Regions from separate parts of the Roseibium porphyridii genome, predicted to be linked through region 4. Evidence: predicted binding sites of a transcription regulator. Region 4 holds the regulator's gene; each other region holds the start of a gene.
What was found. The regulator LexA, encoded in region 4, represses DNA repair genes until DNA is damaged. The targets are predictions, from matches to a motif close to TGTTCNNNNTGTGTTCNG.
Positions count from the first base shown of each region.

Region 1: the regulator LexA is predicted to act here: its motif matches at 1,665-1,682, upstream of K1718_RS03270 (helicase-related protein).
Region 2: the regulator LexA is predicted to act here: its motif matches at 1,320-1,337, upstream of recA (recombinase RecA).
Region 3: the regulator LexA is predicted to act here: its motif matches at 1,752-1,769, upstream of parE (DNA topoisomerase IV subunit B).

Region 1 is NZ_CP120863.1:677,424-680,590, forward strand. Features, by position in the region: gene K1718_RS03270 (helicase-related protein) at 1-1,505, opposite strand, end outside; gene pyc (pyruvate carboxylase) at 2,329-3,167, shown strand, end outside.
Region 2 is NZ_CP120863.1:2,426,264-2,429,430, reverse strand. Features, by position in the region: gene recA (recombinase RecA) at 133-1,203, opposite strand; gene K1718_RS11325 (PfkB family carbohydrate kinase) at 1,520-2,443, shown strand; gene K1718_RS11320 (pseudouridine-5'-phosphate glycosidase) at 2,550-3,167, shown strand, end outside.
Region 3 is NZ_CP120863.1:3,403,752-3,406,918, reverse strand. Features, by position in the region: gene parE (DNA topoisomerase IV subunit B) at 1-1,670, opposite strand, end outside; gene K1718_RS15840 (tetratricopeptide repeat protein) at 2,279-3,118, shown strand; gene K1718_RS15835 (hypothetical protein) at 3,112-3,167, opposite strand, start outside.
Region 4 is NZ_CP120863.1:3,115,996-3,119,162, reverse strand. Features, by position in the region: gene K1718_RS14605 (PPC domain-containing DNA-binding protein) at 1-739, shown strand, start outside; gene lexA (transcriptional repressor LexA) at 896-1,615, shown strand; gene K1718_RS14595 (ComEC/Rec2 family competence protein) at 1,640-3,167, opposite strand, start outside.

The sequences.
Region 1 (3,167 bases), 2.4 Mb from region 4:
CTCGATGTAATTTCTGCTTCCAGCATTGCGTTCTCTCTCAAACGTCGCATCAATACACTTGTCCGCCGATCCACGAAACGCTGTGTCAGCCGCTCGTGAAGGGCGTCAGATAATTTGTCTTCTATGCCGCTTGCCACACCTTGCCAATGAGCCGGATCGGCCAGCCAATCAGGGCGGTTCGCGACATATGTCCAGGTCCGGATGTGAGCAATCCGGTTTGCGAGTGTGTCGATATCACCATCTGTGCGGTCTGCGAAGGCCAATTGACGCGTGAACCAATCGTCAGCAATGACATCATGACGCATCAAATGGCTGTAAATGGTGTTCAGCAGGTCGGCATGGTTCGCGGGTGCAATCTTGCGATAATCCGGGACCTGACACACATCCCATAACAATTCGACCGCTTTTTCGCCTTTTGCCATGTCAGATATTGCGGCGTCGCGCAATAAATGTTCAAGAGCTGTGATGTCATCGCCTGTGGGTGCCCTAGCGAGACCCTCTTCTTTCGGCACTGCATCCAGGCTTTTTCGAAGCGAGCCGCTGGAAGAAAAATCCAGAGAACTGTTGCGCCATTGCAGCACTTTCAGGCTGTCAAACTGATGACTTTCAATTTGTTCGACGAGTTCGTCATGTAACGGGTCGACCCGCCCGGTGACACCGAACGTGCCGTCTTTGGTGTGTCTTCCGGCGCGTCCGGCAATCTGACCCATCTCGGATGCAGTCAACTGCCGATACTGATAGCCGTCATATTTTCTGTTGCCTGCAAAGGCGATGTGGTGGACGTCGAGGTTGAGGCCCATGCCAATGGCATCCGTGGCGACGAGGTGGTCGACATCACCATTCTGGAACAGGTCGACCTGCGCATTCCGGGTTCTCGGGCTCAGTGAGCCAAGGACGACAGCGGCGCCGCCACGTTGCCGGCGGATGAGTTCGGCAATCGAATAGACCTCATCGGAGGAAAACGCGACGATCGCCGAGCGAGCGGGCAGACGGGACACCTTTTTTGAACCCGCATATCCCAGAATGGACATGCGAGGCCGGGTCACGACATTCAGGCCGGGCAGAAGCCTTTCCAGCAGCGGCCGCGCTGTCGCCGAGCCAAGCAACAGGGTTTCCGACATGCCCCGCAAATTCAGGATGCGGTCGGTAAAAACGTGCCCACGATCCAGATTTCCAGCGAGCTGAACTTCGTCAATCGCGACGAACTCGGTTTTGAGGTCCAGCGGCATTGCCTCGACTGTCGAGACCCAGAACCGCGGATTGTCCGGAATGATCTTTTCTTCACCAGTGACCAAAGCGACGGCTTCTTTGCCCGCCCGGTCTGCCACCCGTCCGTAGACTTCCCGCGCAAGCAGGCGCAAGGGCAGGCCGATCAGGCCTGAAGACTGCGCCAGCATGCGTTCGATCGCGAGGTGAGTCTTGCCGGTGTTTGTCGGTCCGAGCACGGCCGTGACAGTACGGGACCGGGCTTGCGGCGGCAGCGGCAGTGTTTGGGGACGTGGCATGAAAGTGGTTTTGGTTGGCTTTCTTTTGCAAGGCGCTCTGAAAGAACGCCATTGGAACGGGCCCTAGATATGGTGGAGCGTATCTAGCACGCCGTCGCGCGTTGTGTCCCTATCCAAATGGTCAAAAACGCCTCTTTTTTCAATCGAAAAATAATTGTGGAGAACGACTCTGGAACAAACCGAAACCGAATCGCGGACTCTTTCTGATTCAGGATTTGTTCCCTACGACATGTAGCCTGCAGTGTCGTCTTGGGCACAAAATCCTGAATCTGGCCAATAGCTTGAGTCAAAATCTACAGATGAGCGCAGTTTGGGTCGAGTCATTGTCAAGTGTTAAAATTCTGAAAATCGCGGGAATAACCTTAGAGGCTTGTCCGTTTACCTTTGGACACAGGGTGAACGAAGCCTGGACGAATCGCTGATTCAGACAAGTTTCGGGTTTGTTCGTACCAGATTTGGTGGGTCGGCATCTGGCAGTGCGGATCTTTGAACCGGTTTCCAGAGTGCCAACGAAAGGCAGTCAACAAGGTGTTCAGAACAGTGTCTCAATTTGGTTCAGAGTCGAAAAGTTCGCTCAAAATTTTTGCAATTGCAGGAAAAATGCTGCCGTTTTGCTGCACTGCAAATTTTTCGAAAGCGGTAATCCGTCGAAGACTTAGGCCGGATTAGTGTTCATTTTCTATAGGTTAGCGGTGCAGGCGCAAAAAAATTCTCCGGCTTAAAAAAAGGACATACCTTCTGCCCCTTTTCAAGCGCCTCCTACCAAAGTAGAAATCTTGCCGAAAGTGGCTGAATTTTGTCTCAAAGTTAGGGGAGAGGGCGTTTGGCAATTGCAAAAATTCTCGTTGCGAACAGATCCGAGATTGCAATCCGGGTGTTTCGGGCGGCCAATGAGCTTGGTCTGAAAACCGTCGCGATCTATGCGGAACAGGACAAGTTGGCGCTGCACCGATTCAAGGCTGACGAAGCCTACCAGGTCGGAAAGGGGCTTGGCCCCATCGAGGCTTACCTGTCCATCGACGAGATCATACGTGTTGCCAAACATTCCGGGGCCGATGCGATTCATCCCGGATATGGTCTTCTTTCCGAGAGCCCTGAATTCGTTGACGCCTGTGAAGCCGCCGGAATTACCTTCATAGGCCCCAAATCCGACACTATGCGCCGATTGGGCAACAAGGTCGCTGCGCGGAACCTTGCAATTGAAGCTGGTGTCCCCGTCATGCCAGCAACCGATCCGCTGCCAGATGAAATTGATGAAATCCGGCGGCAGGCACAAGACATCGGCTATCCGGTCATGTTGAAAGCCTCCTGGGGCGGTGGTGGCCGCGGGATGAGGGTGATCCCTGACGAAGCCACACTGGAAAAGGAAGTTCTGGCCGCAAAGCGCGAAGCGAAGGCTGCTTTCGGCAAGGACGAGATCTATCTTGAAAAGCTGGTTCAGCGCGCCCGGCACGTGGAGGTTCAGATCCTCGGCGATGGCGAAACCGTTGTGCATCTGTTTGAGCGCGACTGTTCCATTCAGCGCAGGCATCAGAAAGTCGTCGAGCGGGCACCGGCTCCATATCTCGACGAGGCGAAACGGCAGGAACTTTGCGAATACGGTCTGAAGATCGGCCGGGCGGTCAACTATCGCGGTGCGGGTACGGTCGAATTCCTTATGGA
Region 2 (3,167 bases), 690 kb from region 4:
TGACCGTGCTGAAGGCAAATGCAACGACGAAACAACAAAACCCCTCCTTGTTCGTCAAGGAGGGGTTCCACATTTTGCTTATCAGACATAGTCCCGACTGCGAAAGGCTTCAGGGAGCAGAGGAAAGGAAACTCAATCCTCGTCTTCTTCTGCACCGCCTTCCGGGTCGATGATTGCTTCTGCGATAAGTCCCGCATTCTGGCGAATTGCCAATTCAATCTCGTCAGCAATCTCCGGATTATCCTTCAGAAACTGTTTGGCATTTTCACGGCCCTGGCCAAGCCGCTGACTGTTATAGGAGAACCAGGCCCCGGACTTTTCGACAATATTGCCTTTAACACCAAGGTCGATCAGTTCACCGGTTTTGGAAACACCTTCACCATAGACGATATCGAACTCAACCTGCCGGAAAGGAGGCGCAAGCTTGTTCTTGACCACCTTGACGCGCGTCTGGTTTCCGACCACCTCGTCCCGATCCTTGATTGCGCCGATGCGACGGATATCAAGACGAACCGAGGAATAGAATTTCAATGCATTACCGCCCGTCGTTGTCTCGGGCGAGCCGAACATGACACCGATCTTCATCCGGATCTGGTTGATGAAGATAACCATGCAGTTCGACTTGGAAATCGATGCTGTCAGCTTGCGAAGCGCCTGGCTCATCAGGCGCGCTTGCATGCCCGGAAGACTGTCACCCATTTCCCCTTCCAGCTCTGCCTTGGGGGTCAGAGCTGCAACGGAGTCGATGACCAGAACATCAATTGCCCCGGAACGGACAAGCGTGTCGCAGATCTCAAGCGCCTGCTCACCAGCGTCTGGCTGGGAGATCAAAAGGTTGTCGATATCGACACCGAGCTTGCGGGCATAAACAGGATCCAGCGCGTGCTCTGCATCAACGAAGGCACAAATGCCGCCGTTCTTCTGGGCCTCGGCAACTGTGTGAAGTGCAAGCGTGGTCTTACCGGACGATTCCGGACCATAGATCTCAACGATACGTCCACGCGGCAGCCCGCCAATACCCAGCGCGATATCCAAACCGAGCGACCCGGTTGAGACAGACTGTATCTCGACAGCTTGCCTCTGACCCATACGCATGATGGAGCCTTTACCAAAGGCTCTTTCGATCTGGCTCAGCGCTGCATCCAGCGCTTTTGTCTTATCCATCTGGCTGCTTTCTACGAGACGAAGTGTACTTTGTGACATGGTTCACGCTCCTTATTCCACGATGGACGTGCCGTTTCAATGAGAGCTTTGTACACTTTTTGTTCTCACTTGACAAGTCGGCGAAACCGATTGGTATTAAAACAGAAATGCATGTTTGTTTCCAATATGTTCTCATGACGGCCTTTAAAACTAACGCTACGTAACTATTTCAGTTCCCGCTGCTGTGAGCCCTTGAGCCTGGAGAATCAATTGATCCTGCGGCCAGGAGTTGCCGCATCAGGTTCGATCTGTTAGCCCGCTTGTCCAGTGTCTCATCACCCGCCATCCCGGCCGATCTCTGGAGAAGTAATCCGGCGTGTCCTCGTCCTCCGAAAGCACTGTTATTGCACTTGGTGCAATTCACTACGATACGATTGCGCACGGAGCTGAAGCGATCCGGCCCGAAACGTCCACCCCGGCCCGCTTTCACGCAAAGCCCGGCGGAGTGGCAACCAATGTCGCCCGTAATCTTGCAAAACTGGGTGTTCAGACCAAGCTTATCGGAACTGTCGGCGACGACGCTCCCGCCCAACTCCTCAAGGCGCAATTGAGTGACGAAGGGATCAAACTCTTCACCGTCGACAGATCGGGATTTTCAACCGGGCAGTATCTGGCACTCCATGATCCGGACGGTTCGCTGAAGGCCGCCTGTGTTGATGACCGTATTCTCTCCGAAGCTCCGGTCGATCTCTTCGCCGACATCGTTGATCGCCTGGCGGCAATTTCAGACGACCGGACAATCTGGTTTCTCGACGCGAATCTGCCCACTCAAATGCTTGTGTCGCTGGCCTCACAAATCCAGACGGGCATGCTGATGGCCAATGCGGTTTCGAATGCCAAGTCCCAGCGACTGACCCCCCTGCTCTCTCGCCTTGATTGTCTGTTCCTCAATCGTGGAGAAGCCGCTGCGTTGACCGGATTGCCAATCTCGACAGATCCGGATGAAACTTCTTCCGCCCTCGTTGAGGCCGGTTTGAAATCCTTCGTCCTGACAGACGGACCTGCCAGCATTACGGTTTCAAACAAGGGTTTGATTACCAGACTTGCACCGGCAAAAACGGATGTCACCGATGTAACTGGCGCAGGCGATGCGCTGACGGCCGCCAGCCTGGCCGCAATTTCCAAGGGACATGCTCTTGAAGAGGCAGTGACGTTTGGCCTGAAGGCAGCCACCTTGACCCTTGCAAGCACTGGCGCGTTGGCTGAATCGCTTTCCTGGGAAACACTGGTAGATTTTTGACCAAATGGACAAACCACCCACTTGGCGCGCAATCGGTGCGGGCCTATAAGAGCGGCGAACAACAAAAAGGGCTCTGCGCCCGCGAAAACAGCAAGAGGCCACTTCCGTGACACGCCCAGACGTTAACACCTCAGTCAAAGACCTGCTTGTCTACAGCGCGGAGGTCCGGGATGCCCTTGCCAGCAACAAACCGATCGTTGCTCTGGAATCCACGATTATCACGCACGGGATGCCCTTTCCCAAAAATGTCGAAACGGCTCGGTTGGTCGAAGCCGACATTCGTGCCGAAGGCGCAGTCCCGGCTACCATCGCACTGATGGACGGCAAGATCATGATCGGCCTGTCCGACAGCGACCTGGATCGCCTGGCGCAAGCCAAAGACGTGATGAAGTGTTCGCGCGCAGATCTCACATTTGCGCTCAGCACCGGCCTCTATGGCGCGACGACCGTTGCTGCGACGATGATGGCAGCGCATGTTGCCGGTCTGAAAGTATTCGCGACCGGCGGTATTGGTGGTGTTCACAAGGGCGCGGAAACAACCTTCGACGTGTCGGCGGATCTCGATGAGCTTGGACGCACACCCGTATGTGTTGTCTCAGCAGGTGCAAAGGCTCTTCTGGACATTCCAAAGACGCTGGAAGTGCTGGAGACCAAGGGCGTCCCGGTTATTGCTTATGGCACCGAGGAATTGCCGGCATTCTGGTCCAGAACCAGTGGTCTTCAA
Region 3 (3,167 bases), 290 kb from region 4:
AACGTAATCAAAAGTGAAGCAATGTGCGCGCCATCCACATCGGCATCTGTCATGATTACGATCTTCTCGTATCGAAGATCGGTCTCGCGATACTGAGATCTGCTGCCGCATCCAAGTGCTTGAATAAGATCCGCCAGTTGCTGATTGGCAACGAGTTTGTCGCGACCAGCGTTGGCGACGTTCAGAATTTTTCCGCGCAGCGGCAATACGGCCTGGTTGGATCTGTTGCGCGCCTGCTTTGCAGAACCACCCGCCGAGTCACCCTCGACAATAAAGAGTTCGGTGCCATCTGCCTGGTTGGCTGAACAGTCGGCAAGTTTGCCAGGAAGCCGGAGTTTTCGGACGGCGGTTTTACGCGCGACGTCTTTCTCCTGCCGGCGACGAAGCCGCTCCTCCGCGCGATCGATAACCCACTCAAGCAGTTTGTTGGCCTGATTGGGCGATGCGGTCAGCCAATGGTCAAACGCATCTCGCACGGCCGCTTCTGCTATTCGAGTTGCCTCATTGGTCGCGAGCTTGTCTTTGGTTTGGCCGACAAACTCAGGTTCGCGGATGAATACGGAGAGCATTCCGCCGGCGGAGGTGAGCACGTCGTCGCCGGTGATGATGGACGCTTTTTTGTTGTTGGTCAGCTCACCGTAGGCTTTTAATCCACGAAGCAGTGCATAGCGGAAGCCCGCCTCGTGCGTTCCGCCTTCCGGTGTCGGTACCGTATTACAATAGGAATTGACGAACCCGTCGCCGGCAAACCAGCTGACAGCCCATTCCACCGAACCATGTTTGCCAGCATTGTCTGTTCGTCCGGCGAAGACCTCATCAACGACCCTGCGTTCTTTGGTCAGCCGTTCGGCGAGAAAGTCCTTCAAACCACCTGGAAAGTGGAAAACAGCTTCTGCAGGCGTTTCATCCTTGTCGGACAAGAGGTTTGGCGCACAGTGCCAGCGGATCTCTACGCCGCCGAACAGATAGGCCTTCGACCGCGCCATCTTGAGCAAGCGCGCCGGTTGGAATTTTGCACCTTTTCCGAAAATCTGGTCGTCGGGTTTGAAGCGTACTTGTGTTCCACGGCGGTTCTGGGTGTCGCCCACCAGTTCCAGAGGACCATCCGCCTTACCACGGCGAAAGGTCTGGCGGTAAAGCTTACGGCTGCGGGCAACTTCAACGACCAGTTCTTCAGACAAGGCGTTGACGACTGAAATACCGACACCATGGAGGCCGCCGGAGGTTTCGTAGACCTTACTGTCGAATTTTCCGCCCGCGTGCAGCGTTGTCATGATGACTTCCAGCGCGGACTTGTCCTTGAATTTCGGATGAGGGTCGACGGGGATGCCACGACCATTGTCCGTAATCGTCAGATAGCCGTCGTCCGCAAGCGTTACATCGATCCATGTTGCGTGCCCGGCGACCGCTTCATCCATGGAATTGTCGATCACCTCAGCGAATAGGTGATGCAGTGCCTTTTCATCGGTCCCGCCGATATACATGCCTGGCCGACGGCGAACCGGTTCCAGACCTTCAAGAACTTCAATGTCAGCTGCAGAATAGTCATCGGAAACGGCGGTAACCGCAGGCATGGAGCGAGGTTTCTGTGGTGCGCGAGATGGCGTTTCCTGCTCCACAGGAGTAGAAACTGCGGCATTGCCGGCAAATAAATCGTCTTTCGCACTCATTCCATATCGCCTGATTGGTTTTAGATCTTCATCGTCCGGGTCTTAGCGGGCTTTACCTACACCGAATCGGTTTCCAGTTTGAAGGACAAACATAGAACGGCAAGGCGATTAGGCCAAAAGCCCCCGTTTTCAACAGCTGCGCATGGCATTTCGCACGCTGGAAACACATCATCAACCAGACTGTGCGCATTATCGTTCCACGTGAGGGATGGGGTGTAAGCTGAAATTGTGCCAATTTCGCAACAGTTGAATAGAGAGTGGCGACGGGAATGCTCGAATGAAGGCATTGCCCATGTTCGGCCATGTTTGCCATTCAACCGTTGCGTTATTATCAGTCCACAAGCCGGTTGTACTTCTTGACGGCAGTGAGGCGGATTGGGACACAAATAATCTGCAAATGGTCTTATTTGGGCGGCAAACGGCCCAACTTAGGCCGAAATGATTGGCCATTTTTGGCCATATCAAAAAACAGGGTCCGGCGAGTACTGCTCGACAGGACACAGTGAAATCAAATGCGCATGGCGCGGATAAAAAACAAGACCGTCCGTCGGAAAAATAAATTCTGTCCGGCGGATAATAGTGTGAATGGGATGCAAAAGAAGAGCTCATTGATTCAACGCCTAGGAAAAACCGGAACTGTGCTCGGTGCGTTGATGATTGCGGGCATGGCAGGTGAGGCGCTGGCGTTTGATGGACAGCCGGCCGCCCCGAGAACCATTGGTCCGCAAGATCTTTCTCCCAGCGAAGCTTTGCGCGCTGGAGCGCGTCAATACTATTCCGGTGACAAAGCTGCAGCGCTCAGCTCTCTGCAATACGCTGCGGAAAACGGTCAGCCTATGGCAGCGTGGAAACTTGGCGAAATGTACTCCAAGGGCGACGGCGTCAAAGAAGACGACCTGAAGGCGTTTGAGTACTACAGCCAGATCGTTCGCGAACATGGTGATGATCGGCCGGACGCGCCTGATGCGCCGTTTGTTTCCAGCGCGTTTGTGGCACTCGGGTCATATTATCTGACCGGAATTGACGGTGCGGTTCCACAAAGTGAAAGCCGTGCACGTCAGATTTTTACTCACGCAGCCTCCTATTTTGGTGACGCGGCCGCTCAGTACGAGCTTGGACGGATGTACCAGAACAACAACAGCCGCATGGCCGTGCGTTGGTACAATCTGGCAGCCCTCAAAGGACATGTTGGAGCTCAGGCACGCCTGGGCGAGACACTCTACGAGATCGGCAACTCCGAAAAGAAGAAGGCGCGCGGGTTGATGTGGATGACAGTCGCGCGCGCGCAGGCCTCTGGTGTCGATGCGAGCTGGATCAACGCGATGCACGAACAATATTTCGCGGTCTCTCCCGAAACCGTGCGCCAGCAAGCGCGTTCGCTAGCTGATGGATGGATCGAACAAAACCGACCGGACATCCTGGCCTCACAGCAGGTTCCGTCTCAATAAACCGGTGTTAAGAGTGCTTCCGGTTCGACAACGGTAGCGACCGCGTCGG
Region 4 (3,167 bases):
GCGGGAGCTTGGCCAATGGATTGACGCGTCAGGCTATCAATCCGCCGTGCTTGACCTCAGCGGCTTGGCGCTAAACGCATTTGACTACGTCATGCCTGATTGCGCGTTCGATGATCGGCACGCCGCCTGGTATAGCGACACCCGAGTTTCAGAAGGGGCAACACTTGTCGAAGCCGTTGCTATTCTTGGTCGCAGGGACGGCCAATGGTTTGCGCACATTCACGCCTATTGGCAGGAAAATGGAAACGCTCATCTCGGACACCTGCTCCCGCAAAGCGTATCGCTTGCGGGAAATTCGGACCTGACCGGCTTTGGCTTAATTGGAGCTGGGTTCGAGGCCGAATACGATCCTGAAACAGAGTTTACGCTGTTCCGGGTAAAGCCATCTCAGAGCACCGACACGCACGCCCCACCAACCAACGCTCTGATCACGACCTTGGCACCTTTTGAGGATCTTCACGACAGTATTTGCGGCCTCGCATCGAAGATTGAGGCCAACACCTTCAAGGTTGTTGGTCTGGGCAGTCTCGCAGGTGCAGAATTCAGATCGTCGCCACCCATGAAAGGCCTCATCTCTGAAATCCTGTTGCGCTCAGGAAGTGGGCGCCAACTCCATGACGGCCAACAGGTTCAGATACGCGCCGTCGACCTCAACGGAAATCTCCATCAAGGTGCCTTGCAACCCGGTAAATGCCCGACCCTCGTAACATGTGAATTGCTGCTAATTTCCGCGGACTGAGCCCAATCCCCAAGATGCAAGCTGCTCCTGCTCTCTTTTGGCCAGGGTCAACGGCAACAGAACAGTAAGAGAACATTTACTCTTGCAGAACACAATAGGAACAGCTAGAGTGTTCTCGATTTGTACCAGCCCGATTCTTGGTCAGGGGTAACCGTTATGTTGACGCGCAAGCAGTACGAACTGCTCATGTTCATTCATGAAAGACTGAAGGAAACTGGCGTCCCACCGTCCTTCGATGAAATGAAGGACGCTCTGGACCTGCGTTCCAAGTCTGGTATCCATCGGCTCATTACGGCCCTTGAGGAACGCGGCTTTATTCGTCGCTTGCCAAACAGGGCGCGTGCAATGGAAGTCGTCCGCCTTCCCGACTCAATTGCTCCTGGCCTGGGGGCTCCACGACCACGTGGAAGTTTCTCACCCGAAGTCATCGAGGGCTCATTGGGCAAGGATGTAGCTTCCAAGTCTCCCCCATCCTCATCTGTCCCCGATGCTGCCGGCGCAGAAATCCCGGTAATGGGTCGGATCGCAGCTGGTGTTCCGATCGAGGCAATTCAGACCCACAGTCATTCAATTACCGTCCCACAGGAACTCCTCGGCAAGGGAGAACACTACGCGCTGGAAGTGCGCGGTGACTCCATGATTGAAGCCGGCATTCTTGATGGGGACACGGTCCTTATCCGTCGGACAGATTCAGCTGACAGTGGCGACATAGTCGTTGCTCTGGTGGACGATGAGGAAGCAACACTGAAACGGCTTCGCAAAAAAGGTGCGTCCATTGCGCTCGAAGCTGCAAATCCAGCCTATGAAACACGCATTTTCGGACCGGGGCGTGTTCGTGTTCAAGGGCGTCTTGTTGCTTTGTTTCGCCAGTACTAGATCAGCAGGTCGTTCCTAACGGATTCACTTGCTTTTTGATGTCAGAATTGCGCGCGTCATTTCTCCCGGATGGTGCCAGGGTCTCGGCGTCTCTGGTATAGCGAAACGTATTTTAGAGATGACTGTGGTGACGGTTTGAGCGCCAAATTTGCCGAGCTCGTCGTTTTTTTGACGACCAGTTTCAGTGATAAGCTTCTGTCCTCTTGGCACAGTATCGGCGCCCGCGTTTGGCTGCACTGACAGCCAGATGGACACCGCCCCTCGCCTGCTTCTCGTTTCTGCATCAATGACAATCGCTGCAGGGCAATCATCTGGAACGATTAGATCGGTCACGATCAAATCGGCGAATTGACAATCCTGATACAGAGCTTCCGTTTGTCTGGGGAACGCTATTGAAACAGACGTTTCGGCGCGTTGACCGTTTACGAACATAAGAACTGGTGCATGTGCTTTGATCACACATCCAGCCTGATCACAGCTCCGTTGAGACGATTTCATCTTGCGCGATTTAATCGTGGCATTGAATACTCCTTCCTTCTGAAGCCAGAGCTCTGACGCAAAAGAAGAACGGGTGCTTGATAAGTTCAGCTGACCGTTGTCGTCGCGAGCTGCAACTCGCGAACCGGAGGATGCGATTTGAACATCAGGGGGTCGTGACTGGAAAATTAAGAGCATTGCAACGACACATGGCACTGCCGACAGCAAGCGCAAACGTCCGGGCACCAGAAGAACCAGAAATAGCGCACTCATCAAAAACAAAGTAGGCAACGCAGAGAGGTTACCGATGGTCCCGGTATCACCTCCCAAAGCTGCAGTAAATTCGGAAATGTCCAGCAACCAGGAAATGCCAAGAGACATTATGGCGAGGGGCAACGCGGCCAGTCCGAATGGCATCAAGATGAGTGCCAGAACCCCCATTGGCATCACCAGCAACGAAAAAACAGGCATTCCAAGCATGTTGCCAACGACACCATAGGGAGCAATCCGGCCAAAATGATGCGCACCGACAATCCCAGTTGCAAGACCGGCGACGACAGCCGTAACGAGCAAACCGAATGACCACTTTCCCAATGAGCCAAAGACCCGTGGCAACAGTGCAGAATGAGGCTTTTTCTTCCAGCTGCCCTTAGCTCGGTTACGCCAAAGCTCATAGACGGCGACAAGACAAATCACGGCGGAGAAGGACATTTGGAAACCGGGAAAGAACAAACGCTCTGGTGAAACAAGCAGAAGCAGAAACCCGGCAAGGGCAACGCTTCTAAGCGTCAAACCACGCCGGCCGACCAAAACGCCAAGAAAGACCAGTCCAATCATCACAAACGAGCGTTGAGTGGCTACGGCAGCACCAGATATGAGCAAGTAGCCAACTGCAGCGCAAAGCGCTGTAGCCGCCGCCCACTTGTGAATGGGCCATCTGAGTGCAAGCGGCTGAAACAGCGAGAGCAACAACAAAACAGCTCCGAATGCACCACCTGCGAAAAGAGCCATATGCAGACCGGATATTGCCAGGATGTGAGCCAATCCCGCGGCACGAAGCGCTTCCTCTTGCGCT